Regions from separate parts of the Pseudomonas sp. LBUM1656 genome, predicted to be linked through region 1. Evidence: predicted binding sites of a transcription regulator. Region 1 holds the regulator's gene; the other holds the start of a gene.
The links. The regulator sigma-54, encoded in region 1, starts transcription at its own class of promoters, with help from an activator protein. The targets are predictions, from matches to a motif close to ANTGGCATNNANNTTGCTNT.

Region 1 (6,609 bases):
TGGTCGTGGTCGACAGCGAAGACCGTCCGGTCGGCGCCTTGAACATGCACGACTTGTTGCGTGCGGGAGTAATGTAATGAGCACGGACCTGCTGCAACGCGGCAAACAGATCAAACTCGCGGTGTTCGACGTCGATGGCGTGCTGACCGACGGGCGCCTGTACTTCCTCGAAGACGGCAGTGAATTCAAGACGTTCAGTACCCTCGACGGCCAAGGCATCAAGATGTTGATGGCAGCCGGCGTGCAGACCGCTATCATCAGCGGCCGCAAGACCCCGGTGGTCGAACGTCGAGCGAAGAATCTCGGCATTCCTCACGTTTATCAGGGGCGCGAAGACAAACTGGTGGTGCTCGACGAACTTCTGGCTCAACTCAACCTGAGCTATGAGCAGGTCGCCTATCTGGGCGACGACTTGCCGGACCTGCCGGTGATTCGCCGCGTGGGCCTGGGCATGGCGGTAGCAAACGCCGCCAGCTTCGTGCGTGAACACGCCCACGGCATCACCCTGGCCCGTGGTGGCGAGGGTGCCGCTCGCGAATTCTGTGAATTGATCCTGCGCGCCCAGGGCCGCCTCGATGCGGCCAACGCCGCGTACCTGTGAGCCCACTATGCTGAGCAAAAAGATTCGCAACATCCTGATGTTCGGTTGCATCGCGGCGCTGTTTGCCGCGGTCGGCTACTGGAACATCAGCCCGGAACGCTTCCTCGACAAACCCGTGGTCAAGGTCGATGAAACCGCGATCGACTATTACGCACTCAACGCCCACAGCGTGCAGTACCTGCCGGACGGCAAATTGCAGTACGAAATGACGTCCGACAAGGTCGAGCACCTGAAAGTGAGCGAGGTGACGTTGCTGACCAACCCCGACCTGAACATGTTTCGTGGCACCGAGTTTCCCTGGCACGTCCAGAGCGAGCACGGCGAAGTCAACCCGGACGGCACTCAGGTCGAGCTGATCGACTCGGTGCGCATCACGCGTTTCGACGAAAAAAACCGCAAAACCCTGATTACCACCACCCGAATGACGGTGTTCCCGCAGCAGCAATATGCGCAGACCGATCAACCCGTTAGAATCGACGGCGCTGGCGGTGTATCGACAGGCAACGGAATGAAAGCGTACTTGAAAGAAAGCAGGATACACCTGCTATCGAACGTAAGAGGACAGTATGAGGCTCGTTAAAACTCTCCCTATTTTGCTCAGTCTGGGCGCAGCACTGGGAAGCGTGAGCGCCTGGGCTCTGCCGAACGATCAAGAGCAGCCTATCCGCATTCAGGCCGACGACGCCCAACTGGACGACAAGAATGGCATTGCCACCTATAAAGGTGACGTGATCATTACCCAGGGCTCGATGAAGGTTACCGGCAACACCGTGACCATCACCCGCACCGCGGCTGGTGACATCGACGTGGTGACTTCGGTGGGCAACCTCGCCTACTTCGAGCAACTGCAAACGGCCGGTGACACCAAGCCTGTTCAGGGTTGGGGTGTGACCATCCAGTACCACGCCTCGCAAAACCGCGTCGTGCTGATCGACAAGGCGAAAGTTGTCGACAAGGACAACAACGTCACCCAAGGCGAAAAAATCGTCTACGACACCGCGAAAAAGCTGGCGAGCGCCGGGCGTGCTACGGGCAGCAAGGTTACCGAGTCGCGTCCGCGCATTGACATGGTGATCCAGCCCAAGCCGAAAACCGACGAGAAAAAGGCCCAGTAATGGCAACTCTGAAAGCTCAGCATCTGGCCAAGAGCTACAAGAGCCGCCAGGTCGTGCGTGACGTCAGCCTGTCCATCGACAGCGGTCAGATCGTCGGCCTGCTGGGTCCTAACGGCGCCGGCAAGACCACCTGTTTCTACATGATCGTTGGCCTGGTGCAGGCCGATCAGGGTCGCGTATTGATCGACGACCTCGACGTCAGCCACCAGCCTATGCACGGTCGTGCAAAGGCCGGTATCGGCTATCTTCCGCAAGAAGCGTCGATCTTCCGCAAACTCTCGGTGGCCGACAACATCATGGCCATCCTCGAGACCCGCAAGGAACTCGACAAGGCCGATCGTCGCAAAGAGCTGGAAAGCCTGCTGCAGGAATTCCACATCAGTCACATCCGCGACAACCTTGGCATGAGCCTGTCCGGTGGTGAACGCCGCCGCGTGGAAATTGCACGTGCACTGGCCACCAACCCGAAATTCATCCTGCTCGACGAACCTTTCGCCGGTGTGGACCCGATTTCGGTGGGCGACATCAAACAGATCATCTATCACCTCAAGGCCAAAGGCATTGGCGTGCTGATCACGGACCACAACGTCCGTGAAACCCTGGACATCTGCGAAACCGCCTACATCGTCAACGATGGCCAACTGATCGCCGAAGGTGACTCCGCTACCATCCTGGCCAACGAACTGGTCAAGGAAGTGTATCTGGGCCACGAGTTCCGCCTTTAAGCACCAAGGTGTCTGGCTGATTGTCCGAGCGTTTGTCTCGATAAAAAATCAACATTTTTTTATTGTTACAGCGCTCTAGGCAAACGCTGGCCTCAAAGATGTTCAGCTATCAGCAAGGGCAGCTCGTCAATAAGACTTTAAAAGTTTTTATTGTTACAGCGCTCTAGGCAAACGCTGCAGTTTCGGGCATATAATTTGCTTATGTTTGGCGCTCCGGCGCCCTGTAGTGGATGGCGCATGTGCGCCGGCGAATAAGGTGTTAAGCCCCTGCCATGAAACCATCGCTAGTCTTGAGAATGGGCCAGCAGCTGACGATGACACCGCAGCTGCAACAGGCCATCCGCCTGCTCCAATTGTCGACCCTGGACCTGCAACAGGAAATCCAGGAGGCCCTGGAGTCCAATCCGATGCTCGAACGCCAGGAAGAAGGCGACGACTTCGATAACGCCGACCCCTTGGCCGACAAAGCCGAACAGCTCCCCAACGCCGATGTCTCGGAACCCTCCTACCAGGAAACCGCCCCGACGGTGGACAACCTCGAGGAAGGTGACTGGAACGAGCGCATTCCCAACGAACTGCCTGTCGATACCGCGTGGGAAGACGTCTACCAGACCAGCGCCAGCAGCCTGCCGAGCAACGATGACGACGAGTGGGACTTCACCACCCGCACATCGGCCGGCGAAAGCCTGCAAAGCCATTTGCTGTGGCAACTGAACCTTGCACCGATGTCCGACACCGATCGCCTGATCGCCGTGACCCTGATCGATTGCATCAACAATCAGGGCTACCTGGACGAAACCCTCGAAGAAATTCTCGAGGCCTTCGATCCGGAGCTGGACATCGAGCTGGACGAGATCGAAGCCGTACTGCACCGCATCCAGCAATTCGAACCTGCCGGCATTGGCGCCCGCAACCTGGGCGAATGCCTGCTGCTGCAACTGCGCCAACTGCCCGCCAAGACGCCTTGGCTGGCCGAAGCCAAGCGTCTGGTCACTGATTACATCGACCTGCTAGGCGGCCGCGACTACAGCCAGCTGATGCGCCGCATGAAGCTCAAGGAAGATGAACTGCGCCAGGTGATCGAGCTGGTGCAGAGCCTCAACCCTCGTCCGGGTTCGCAGATCGAGTCCAGTGAAGCCGAGTACGTTGTTCCTGACGTGATCGTGCGCAAGGACAATGAGCGCTGGCTGGTGGAGCTGAACCAGGAATCCGTGCCACGTCTGCGGGTCAACGCCCAGTACGCCGGCTTTGTGCGCCGCGCCGACACCAGCGCCGACAACACTTTCATGCGCAATCAGTTGCAAGAAGCCCGCTGGTTCATCAAAAGCCTGCAAAGTCGCAACGAAACCCTGATGAAAGTAGCCACCCAGATCGTCGAGCATCAGCGCGGCTTCCTGGAGTACGGCGACGAAGCAATGAAACCGCTGGTGCTGCATGACATCGCCGAAGCGGTGGGTATGCACGAATCGACGATTTCCCGGGTGACCACGCAGAAATTCATGCATACCCCTCGGGGCATATATGAACTGAAATACTTTTTCTCCAGCCACGTCAGCACCTCCGAAGGCGGTGAATGCTCGTCCACAGCGATTCGCGCGATCATCAAAAAACTGGTTGCCGCGGAAAATCAGAAAAAGCCGTTGAGTGACAGCAAGATCGCTGGTTTACTGGAGGCACAAGGCATTCAGGTGGCTCGCCGCACCGTCGCCAAGTACCGCGAATCCCTCGGGATCGCGCCTTCGAGCGAACGCAAGCGGTTGATGTAGAGCCACGCCACAGCGTTCCAGTGGCAGGCATTTCTGCCTGCCGCTTTATGCACTGGCAACGAAGGAGAAGCTGTATGCAAGTCAACATCAGTGGACACCAACTGGAAGTGACCGAACCTCTTCGCACCTACATCGGCGAAAAACTCGAACGATTAGAGAGGCATTTCGACAAGATCACCAACGTGCAGGTCACGATGACGGTCGAAAAGCTCAAGCAAAAAATCGAAGCCACGCTGCATATTCCCGGCAATGAAGTGGTCGCCAACGCGGAGCATACTGATATGTACGCGGCGATCGACGCATTGACCGACAAGCTCGATAAACAACTCAAAAAGCATAAGGAAAAGACCCAGAGCCTCCTACAGGGCGCGACCGGTCGTTAACACTCCCAACCCATGATCCGACTTGAAAGCATCCTGACCCCCGGCCGTTCCCTCGTGAACGTGCCGGGCGGCAGCAAAAAGAAAGCCCTCGAGCAAATTGCCAACCTAATCCATCGCGAAGTGCCGGATCTGGCCATGCAGGATGTTTTCGAGAGCCTGGTCGCCCGTGAAAAACTCGGTTCTACCGGTTTTGGCAACGGCATCGCCATCCCCCACTGTCGCCTCAAGGGTTGCACCTCACCCATCAGTGCCTTGATGCACCTCGATGCACCCATCGATTTCGACGCCATCGACGGCGCCCCGGTTGACCTGTTATTCGTTCTGCTGGTCCCGCAAGCCGCCACCGATGCGCACCTGGAGCTACTGCGCCAGATCGCTAGCATGCTCGATCGCAAGGAGGTGCGCGAAAAACTGCGCAGCGCCCCGAGCAATGAAGCCTTGTATCAGGTTGTCCTGGACGAGCAAAACGGTCACTAATCATGCGCTTGATCATTGTCAGTGGCCGTTCCGGCTCAGGTAAAAGTACCGCACTCGATGTTCTCGAGGACAACGGCTACTACTGCATCGACAACCTGCCCGCCGGATTGCTGCCGGAGCTGGCCGAGCGCGCGCTGATTCATACCGAACTGGCACAACCGCTGGTTGCCGTCTCCATCGACGCGCGCAACCTGCCGAGTCACCTGTCGCGGTTTCCCGAATTACTCGAAGAAGTCCGCAGTCGGCATATCAAATGCGATGTGCTGTATCTGGACGCCGATGAAGAAACGTTGCTCAAACGCTTTTCGGAAACCCGTCGACGCCACCCTCTGAGCACTGCGCACCGTTCGTTGGCCGAGGCGATTCAAGACGAGACCCAGTTACTGGGCCCTATCGCCGACCTGGCCGATCTCAAGGTCAACACCACCAACCTGAACCTGTATCAGCTGCGCGATACCATCAAGTTGCGCCTGTTGAACCAGCCTGAAGCCGGTACTGCGTTCCTGGTGGAATCTTTCGGGTTCAAGCGTGGCATGCCGGTGGATGCCGACCTGGTGTTCGACGTGCGCTGCCTGCCCAACCCTTACTGGAAGCCCGAATTGCGCGAGCAGTCCGGGCTTGATCAACCGGTGGCCGAGTACCTGGCGGCGCAACCGGATGTCGAAGAGATGTTCCAGGACATCTCAACGTACCTGCTCAAGTGGTTGCCGCGCTTTGCCGCCAGCAACCGAGCCTATGTCACCGTTGCCATTGGCTGCACTGGCGGGCATCACCGCTCCGTCTACCTGACCGAACGTCTGGGCCAGGTCCTGCAACAATCCCTGAAGAACGTCCAGGTTCGCCACCGCGACCTCAGCTAAAGGATTCACATCGCGATGCCTGCTCTGGAAATCGAAATCATCAACAAGCTGGGCCTGCATGCGCGCGCTTCGGCAAAATTCGTCGGTGTTGCCGGTGAGTTCAAGGACTGCACGATCAGAGTAGGACGCACGCCAGAATCCACGGTCGATGGCAAAAGCATCATGGCGATGATGATGTTGGCGGCGGGCAAAGGCACAAAGATTCACCTGAGCACCGAAGGTGAAAAGGCTGATGAGGCGCTGCAGGCATTGGTGGATTTGATCAACGACTACTTTGGCGAAGGCGAATAAAAGTCAAAAGATCGCAGCCTCGTTTCACTCGACAGCTCCTACAGGGATCCGCGTAGGCCTGTAGGAGCTGTCGAGTGAAACGAGGCTGCGATCTTTTGATCTTGTCTCAAGCCAACGCCGTATCCATCACCATCATCAAACAAAACCCGATCAACAACCCAAGGCTCGCCAGCTTGTCGTGGCCATTGCGTCGCGACTCGGGGATGACTTCATGGGTGACCACCAGCAACATCGCCCCCGCCGCCAGCGCCAATCCCAACGGCAACAGCAATTCGGCCAGGCTCACCAACCACGCGCACAACAACGCGAAGACTGGTTCGACCAGCCCTGATGCCGCACCGATCAGGAACGCCTTGACCCGCGACATACCCGCCCCTGCCAGCACCAGCGC
Region 2 (6,609 bases), 2.7 Mb from region 1:
GCCAGGAGATCGGTCAGTTTGTCGCTCTGTTCCAGCAACTGATCGCCGATGCTCGACTGGCTGGCGAGTTGCTCCAGGCCGTTACGATTGGTCGGCAGGTTCAGGCTGGCGAGGATTTCGCTGCGCTTGCGGCCATGCTGTTCAAGCAGAATGATCATTGCCTGTTTCTGCGCCAGAATATCTTCGAGCAGCGGCATGTCGCGACCGTGCAAAGCGATGGATTCGGTTTGCAGTAACTCCAGCAAGTAGTGTGCTGGAGCAAAATCGTCGGTGATCAGTTGCAGTAAATTAGTGTCGTGCATGGCTGGCCTTGGGGTTTAAGCGTCCAAAAGCCTGGCGCAGGCCGTGGCCTAGCGCTGGGCTTCGAAGTTGAGCAGTTTGCTGGCTACACGGTTGCTGTCGACTTTATAGCTGCCATCGGCAATCGCTGCTTTCAACTCCGCCACGCGGGCGTTGTCGACGGCAGGCTGATCACGCAGCTTGTCAGTGACCTTCTGCAACTGTTGAGCCTCATTGCTGAGGTGTACCGATTCCCCGCTTTTGGCGGTACTGGCCTGTTCGGCCGGGGTATTCAGCGGCGCGGATTTGCCGGTTTCGGCAGTTTCCTTCGCGGTGCTGGTACGCGTACTACCGGTAAGTGATGAGGAACTGTTCAAACGGCTGAAATCGATGACCATGATAAAAACCTCTGGGTATTTGGACGCTTGCCATGTTTTCGGCTCTCCCTGCGAAAACTTTAGGCCCATTTATCAATGAGCTTGCATGCGCCAGCGCTTGGCACAGTTTAGGGAACAGCCGGGCGGCGCGCCATCTTTCACCCTCAGATCGTTCTACATGGCTACTTCCACCTGGCCCGGCGCCATGACTTGCGCCTTGATGACCCGCTGGGAGTTGAGGTTTTTCACCCGAATCTGTTCACGCAGGCCGCCGTTGGACAGGGCTTCGCCCGGCATACGCACACTGAGCGTACCACTGCGGGCGGTAATCACCACTTGATCGCCCTTGCTGATGACCTCCGCCTGTTCAAGATGAACCAGCGTCAGCACCTGATTGGCAACCGTTGGTCGGGTAAGTTTCTGCCCGATGGCCTGTTCCATGGAGGTGAAATAACCCTGGTTGATCAGGCTGATGTCCCGCTCGCGCAGCATGACATCGCCGGGCTCGATGACCCCAGCGCGCTTGAGCGGCCGCGTGGTCGTGACAACGTCCCGAAACAGGCGGACTTGAGCGGGTACGAAGACCGTCCAGGGGGACGTACTGTCGCAGCGGACCTTGACCGTGACCCGTCCGATCGGGGTCGCCGGACTCTCCAGGGTGGCTGTCAATTCCTTGTCGCACATGGGCATGCGCAGTCGCGGATCGAGCTGGTTGACCTCGATTTCGTAGCGGCCTTCCGTTTGACTGGTGGCCAAATAGTCCTCTACGGTGAATTCAAGAAAGCCCTGAGTGACGCCGATAAGCATGTCAGGCAAGGTAACCGCGTCAGCAAGGGCAGGGCTGCCAGCGTTGAACAGGCAAACGGCCGACATCGCGCAAAGCCATTTGCGGGAAGTTGATGTCAGGCGTCGGAAAAATGTCGGTTCTGTGTTCATAAGAGTTAAAAAGCAAGCGCCGTGCCGTTTAGCAATAAATGTGCGTCGCAACACACTTAAGCGTTGGTGTAGGAGTCTGTGCATGGCTGGTGTAATGGATGCGGTAAACCAGCGCACGCAACTGGTTGGGCAGAATCGCCTTGAGCTGTTGTTGTTCCGTCTCGACGGCCAGCAGCTGTATGGGATCAACGTGTTCAAGGTTCGGGAAGTGCTGCAATGCCCCAAACTGACCTTGATGCCCAAGTCCAGTCCTGTCGTGTGCGGTGTGGCAAATATCCGGGGGGCGACCATTCCGATTCTTGATCTGGCGATGGCGACAGGCTCCGGCGCACTTAAAGATCAAAGCAACCCGTTCGTGATCATCACGGAGTACAACACCAAGACCCAGGGTTTCCTGGTGCGATCGGTGGAGCGCATCGTCAACATGAACTGGGAGGAGATTCATCCGCCACCCAAGGGCACGGGACGCGATCATTACCTGACGGCTGTGACTCGGGTCGACAATCAGTTAGTCGAAATCATCGACGTCGAGAAAGTGCTGGCGGAAGTCGCGCCGACACCGGAAGCGATTTCGGTCGGCGTAGTGGATGTCGAAACCCAGCACAAGGCGTTGTCGTTGCGGGTATTGACGGTCGATGACTCGTCGGTGGCGCGCAAGCAGGTGACCCGTTGCCTGCAGACGGTCGGCGTCGAAGTGGTGGCGTTGAACGACGGCAGGCAAGCGCTGGACTACCTGCGCAAGCTGGTCGATGACGGCAAGAAGCCGGAAGAAGAGTTCCTGATGATGATTTCCGACATCGAGATGCCGGAAATGGACGGGTACACCCTGACGGCCGAGATCCGCAACGACCCGCGCATGCAAAAGCTTCATATCATCCTGCATACTTCGTTGTCGGGTGTATTCAATCAGGCGATGGTCAAGAAAGTCGGTGCGGATGACTTCCTTGCCAAGTTCCGTCCTGATGACCTGGCATCCCGGGTAGTCGACCGGATCAAAGCAGCAGATATCAGCTAGGGGCCTTCTGCCCCTGGTGGTTAACACGATTTAAGAGGCGGCATCTTTGTCTACGGGTAATTTGGATTTCGAACAGTTCCGGGTATTCCTGGAAAAAGCCTGTGGCATTTTGCTCGGTGAAAACAAGCAGTACCTGGTCTCGAGCCGTCTCAACAAACTGATGGAGCAGCAAGGCATCAAGTCCCTGGGTGAGCTGGTTCAGCGCATCCAGACCCAGCCGCGCAGCGGTTTGCGCGAGATGGTGGTGGATGCCATGACCACCAACGAAACCCTGTGGTTTCGTGACACCTATCCGTTTGAAGTCTTGAAGAACAAGGTGCTGCCCGAAGCGATCAAGGCGGCTCCCGGTCAGCGTCTGCGGATCTGGTCGGCGGCGTGCTCGTCGGGTCAGGAACCGTATTCGCTGTCGATGTCCATCGACGAGTTCGAGCGCGTCAACATGGGCCAGTTGAAGATGGGCGCGCAAATTGTCGCGACCGATCTGTCCGGCACCATGCTGACCAACTGCAAGACCGGCGAGTACGACAGCCTGGCCATCGGCCGTGGTCTGTCGCCCGAGCGCCTTCAGCGTTACTTCGACCCGAAAGGGCCAGGACGCTGGGCCATCAAGGCGCCGATCAAGAGCCGCGTGGAATTTCGCTCGTTCAACCTGCTGGACAGCTACGCGGCCCTGGGCAAGTTCGACATCGTGTTCTGCCGCAACGTGCTGATCTACTTCTCCGCCGAGGTGAAGAAAGACATCCTGTTGCGCATTCACAGCACGCTCAAGCCGGGCGGTTATCTGTTCCTCGGCGCCTCCGAGGCGCTGAACGGTTTGCCGGATCATTACCAGATGGTCCAGTGCAGCCCGGGGATCATTTACCAGGCGAAGTGATTGGTTGGCAGCATCAAAAAACGGGAGCCCTCATCGGCTCCCGTTTTTTTGTGCCTGATGATTTCCCTAGAACACCTCAATCCCCTGTGGGAGCGGGCTTGCTCGCGAAAGCGGTGGGTCAGGCTATGCAGATGTCGACTGACACGACGTATTCGCGAGCAAGCCCGCTCCCACATTTGGATAGTCGTTGCCAGTGACAAGCGGCAGAAAAGCGGCAGGCGGCGGAAATCGGTTGCCGCTTTTCTGGCATTGCCGCCTTGCCACCGCCCGCAAAGCCCCGGTTTCCGGGCTTTTTTGAATTGGCACGCCGCTTGCTATGTCTCTGTTACGAAAAATCAGGTCACCCGAAGGTTTCCCGACATGAGCATCAGCTTCGATAAAGCGCTCGGTATCCACGAACAAGCCTTGGGCTTCCGCGCCCAGCGTGCCGAAGTCCTGGCCAACAACATCGCCAACGCCGACACCCCGAACTACAAGGCTCGGGATCTGGAGTTCTCCAAGGTGCTCGCCGCACAGAACGAGAAATCCAAGGGCGGCACGTTTGCCTTGAACATGACCAACAACCGTCATATCGAGGCCGAAGGCCTGGGCAATGGCGACGAGTCGCTGATGTATCGCACGCCGATGCAGCCGTCGATCGACCAGAACACTGTGGACGCCCAACTGGAACAGTCGAACTACGCGGAAAACGCCGTCGGCTTCCAGGCCAGCTTCACCCTGCTCAACAGCAAATTCAAAGGGCTGATGTCAGCCCTGCGCGGAGAGTAATTCATGTCCCTATCCAGTGTTTTCAACATTGCCGGTAGCGGCATGAGCGCTCAGACCACGCGCTTGAACACCGTGGCCTCGAACATCGCCAACGCCGAAACCGTCTCGTCGAGCATCGACCAGACCTATCGCGCCCGTCACCCGGTATTCGCCACCATGTTCCAGGGCGGCCAGAGCGGCGGCAGCGATTCGCTGTTCCAGAATCAGGACGCCGCCGGTCAAGGCGTGCAAGTGCTGGGCGTGGTCGAAGACCAGAGCAACCTGGACGCACGTTACGAGCCGAACCATCCGGCCGCCGATGCCAAGGGCTACGTCTACTACCCGAACGTCAACGTCGTCGAAGAAATGGCCGACATGATTTCCGCCAGTCGTTCGTTCCAGACCAACGCCGAAATGATGAACACCGCCAAAACCATGATGCAGAAGGTCCTGACCCTCGGTCAGTGATAAGGGGCGACTCAGATGAGTGTTACCGATACCACCAGCGGCGTGAACATCAAGGACGTCCTGGCCAATTCTTCGGTCAAGACCAATAACACCAGCAGCGACGGCCTGGCCTCGGCGACGAACAGCGCCACCGGCAAAAAGGCGTTGGGCAAGGATGCATTCCTGCAATTGCTGGTCACCCAGCTGAAAAACCAGAACCCGCTTGAGCCGCAGGACAACGGTGATTTCGTGGCTCAGCTGGCACAGTTCAGTAGCCTGGAAGGCATCACCACGCTGAACGATACCGTCAGCGGCATTGCCGGCAACTACAACTCCTCGCAGGCGCTGCAAGCGTCTTCGCTGGTGGGCCGTTCGGTGGTCGCGCAGACCGACACAGCGGTTGTCGATACCTCCAAGAGCTTCAACGGCACGGCCGTTGTCCCGGCATCGGTGGATCCAGTCATGGTCAAGATCACCGACGCCGATGGCAAAGTGGTCCGCACCATCGATCTGGGCAGCCAGAAAGCCGGCAACGCCAGCTTCATCTGGGACGGCAAGAACGATGCGGGCGAAGTGGCCAAGGCCGGCACTTACAAATTTGCCGCCACCGCGACTTACGACAGCAAGGCGACCTCGCTGGTGACTTTCCTGCCGGCAACCGTCAACAGCGTGACCATCAGCCAGACCGGCGGTGAGTTGATGCTGAACCTGGCAGGCCTGGGCAGTGTTGCCCTGTCCAAAGTACAGACCATTGGTATATAGAGCCGACTAACACGGCACAAAGGAGTGGAATATGTCTTTCAATATCGGCCTTAGCGGTCTCTATGCAGCCAACAAACAACTGGACGTGACCGGCAACAACATCGCCAACGTCGCGACCACCGGTTTCAAATCGTCCCGTGCAGAATTCGAAGACGTGTATTCGGCCACGCGCCTGGGTACCGGCAGCAAGACCGTCGGCAACGGCGTGCGTCTGGCCAACGTTGCCCAGCAGTTCGGTCAGGGCGATGTGAACAACACCGGCAACGTGCTGGACATGGGTATCCAGGGCAACGGTTTCTTCATCCTCAGCGACAACGGTTCCCTGAGCTACACCCGTGCCGGCGCGTTCAAGACTGACGCTGAAAACTATGTTGTCGACAACAACGGTAACCGTCTGCAAGGTTACGGCGTTGATGACAACGGCAAGATCATCAATGGTGTGCTGACCGACCTGAAAATCGACACCTCGAGCCTGTCGCCAAAGGCGACCACTCGCGTCGACCAGACCATGAACCTTAACTCCTCGGAAACCCTTCCGACCGTTACGCCGTTCAACCCGGCCGAGCCATTGAGCTATAACAAGCCAATCTCCACACCGATCTACGACAGCCAGGGTAACCAGCACACTCTGGATCAGTATTACGTAAAAACCGGTACTAACGCGTGGACCGTGTACACCTACGTGGACGGTCGTTCGCCTTCCAATCCGGCCACCGAACCTCCGGTGCCTGTGACGGCCAACGTGACCTTCAACTCTGACGGTACCGTCAACACCATGACCGGCAGTGCGGGTTTTGCCGTGACCGGCAAAACCTTCAATCTGACCGGTTGGGTGCCCGGCGTGGTAACCAACGGCAGCGTGACGCCGAAAGTCTGGGGCCCTAATGGTTCGGTTCCGGCCACTGGGGGGGTGAAATTCGACATGACCAAAACCACCTCTTTCAACTCGGCGACTGCCCGTACCCAGCAGTATCAGGACGGCTACGCCACTGGCCAGATCTCCAGCCTGACCATCGACGAAAGCGGCATCATGACCGCCAACTTCAGCAACCAGCAAACCAAGGCCATCGGCCAGGTTGCGGTCGCCAGCTTCGCCAACGAGCAAGGCTTGCAGCCAATCGGTGGTACGCGCTGGAAAGAAACCTTCGCCTCGGGCGTGGCCGGTGTCGATG

Region 2: the regulator sigma-54 is predicted to act here: its motif matches at 3,780-3,799, upstream of flgB (flagellar basal body rod protein FlgB).

The regions. Positions count from the first base shown of each region.
Region 1 covers NZ_CP166800.1:1,008,026-1,014,634, reverse strand. The annotation lists gene ACA072_RS04375 (KpsF/GutQ family sugar-phosphate isomerase) at 1-77, shown strand, start outside; gene ACA072_RS04370 (KdsC family phosphatase) at 77-601, shown strand; gene lptC (LPS export ABC transporter periplasmic protein LptC) at 609-1,181, shown strand; gene lptA (lipopolysaccharide transport periplasmic protein LptA) at 1,168-1,716, shown strand; gene lptB (LPS export ABC transporter ATP-binding protein) at 1,716-2,441, shown strand; gene ACA072_RS04350 (RNA polymerase factor sigma-54) at 2,714-4,207, shown strand; gene hpf (ribosome hibernation-promoting factor, HPF/YfiA family) at 4,282-4,590, shown strand; gene ptsN (PTS IIA-like nitrogen regulatory protein PtsN) at 4,603-5,067, shown strand; gene rapZ (RNase adapter RapZ) at 5,070-5,927, shown strand; gene ACA072_RS04330 (HPr family phosphocarrier protein) at 5,943-6,218, shown strand; gene ACA072_RS04325 (ZIP family metal transporter) at 6,325-6,609, opposite strand, start outside.
Region 2 covers NZ_CP166800.1:4,786,627-4,793,235, reverse strand. The annotation lists gene ACA072_RS21605 (flagella synthesis protein FlgN) at 1-302, opposite strand, end outside; gene flgM (flagellar biosynthesis anti-sigma factor FlgM) at 351-677, opposite strand; gene flgA (flagellar basal body P-ring formation chaperone FlgA) at 831-1,592, opposite strand; gene ACA072_RS21590 (chemotaxis protein CheV) at 1,675-2,607, shown strand; gene cheR (protein-glutamate O-methyltransferase CheR) at 2,654-3,481, shown strand; gene flgB (flagellar basal body rod protein FlgB) at 3,842-4,249, shown strand; gene flgC (flagellar basal body rod protein FlgC) at 4,253-4,696, shown strand; gene flgD (flagellar hook assembly protein FlgD) at 4,712-5,437, shown strand; gene flgE (flagellar hook protein FlgE) at 5,469-6,609, shown strand, end outside.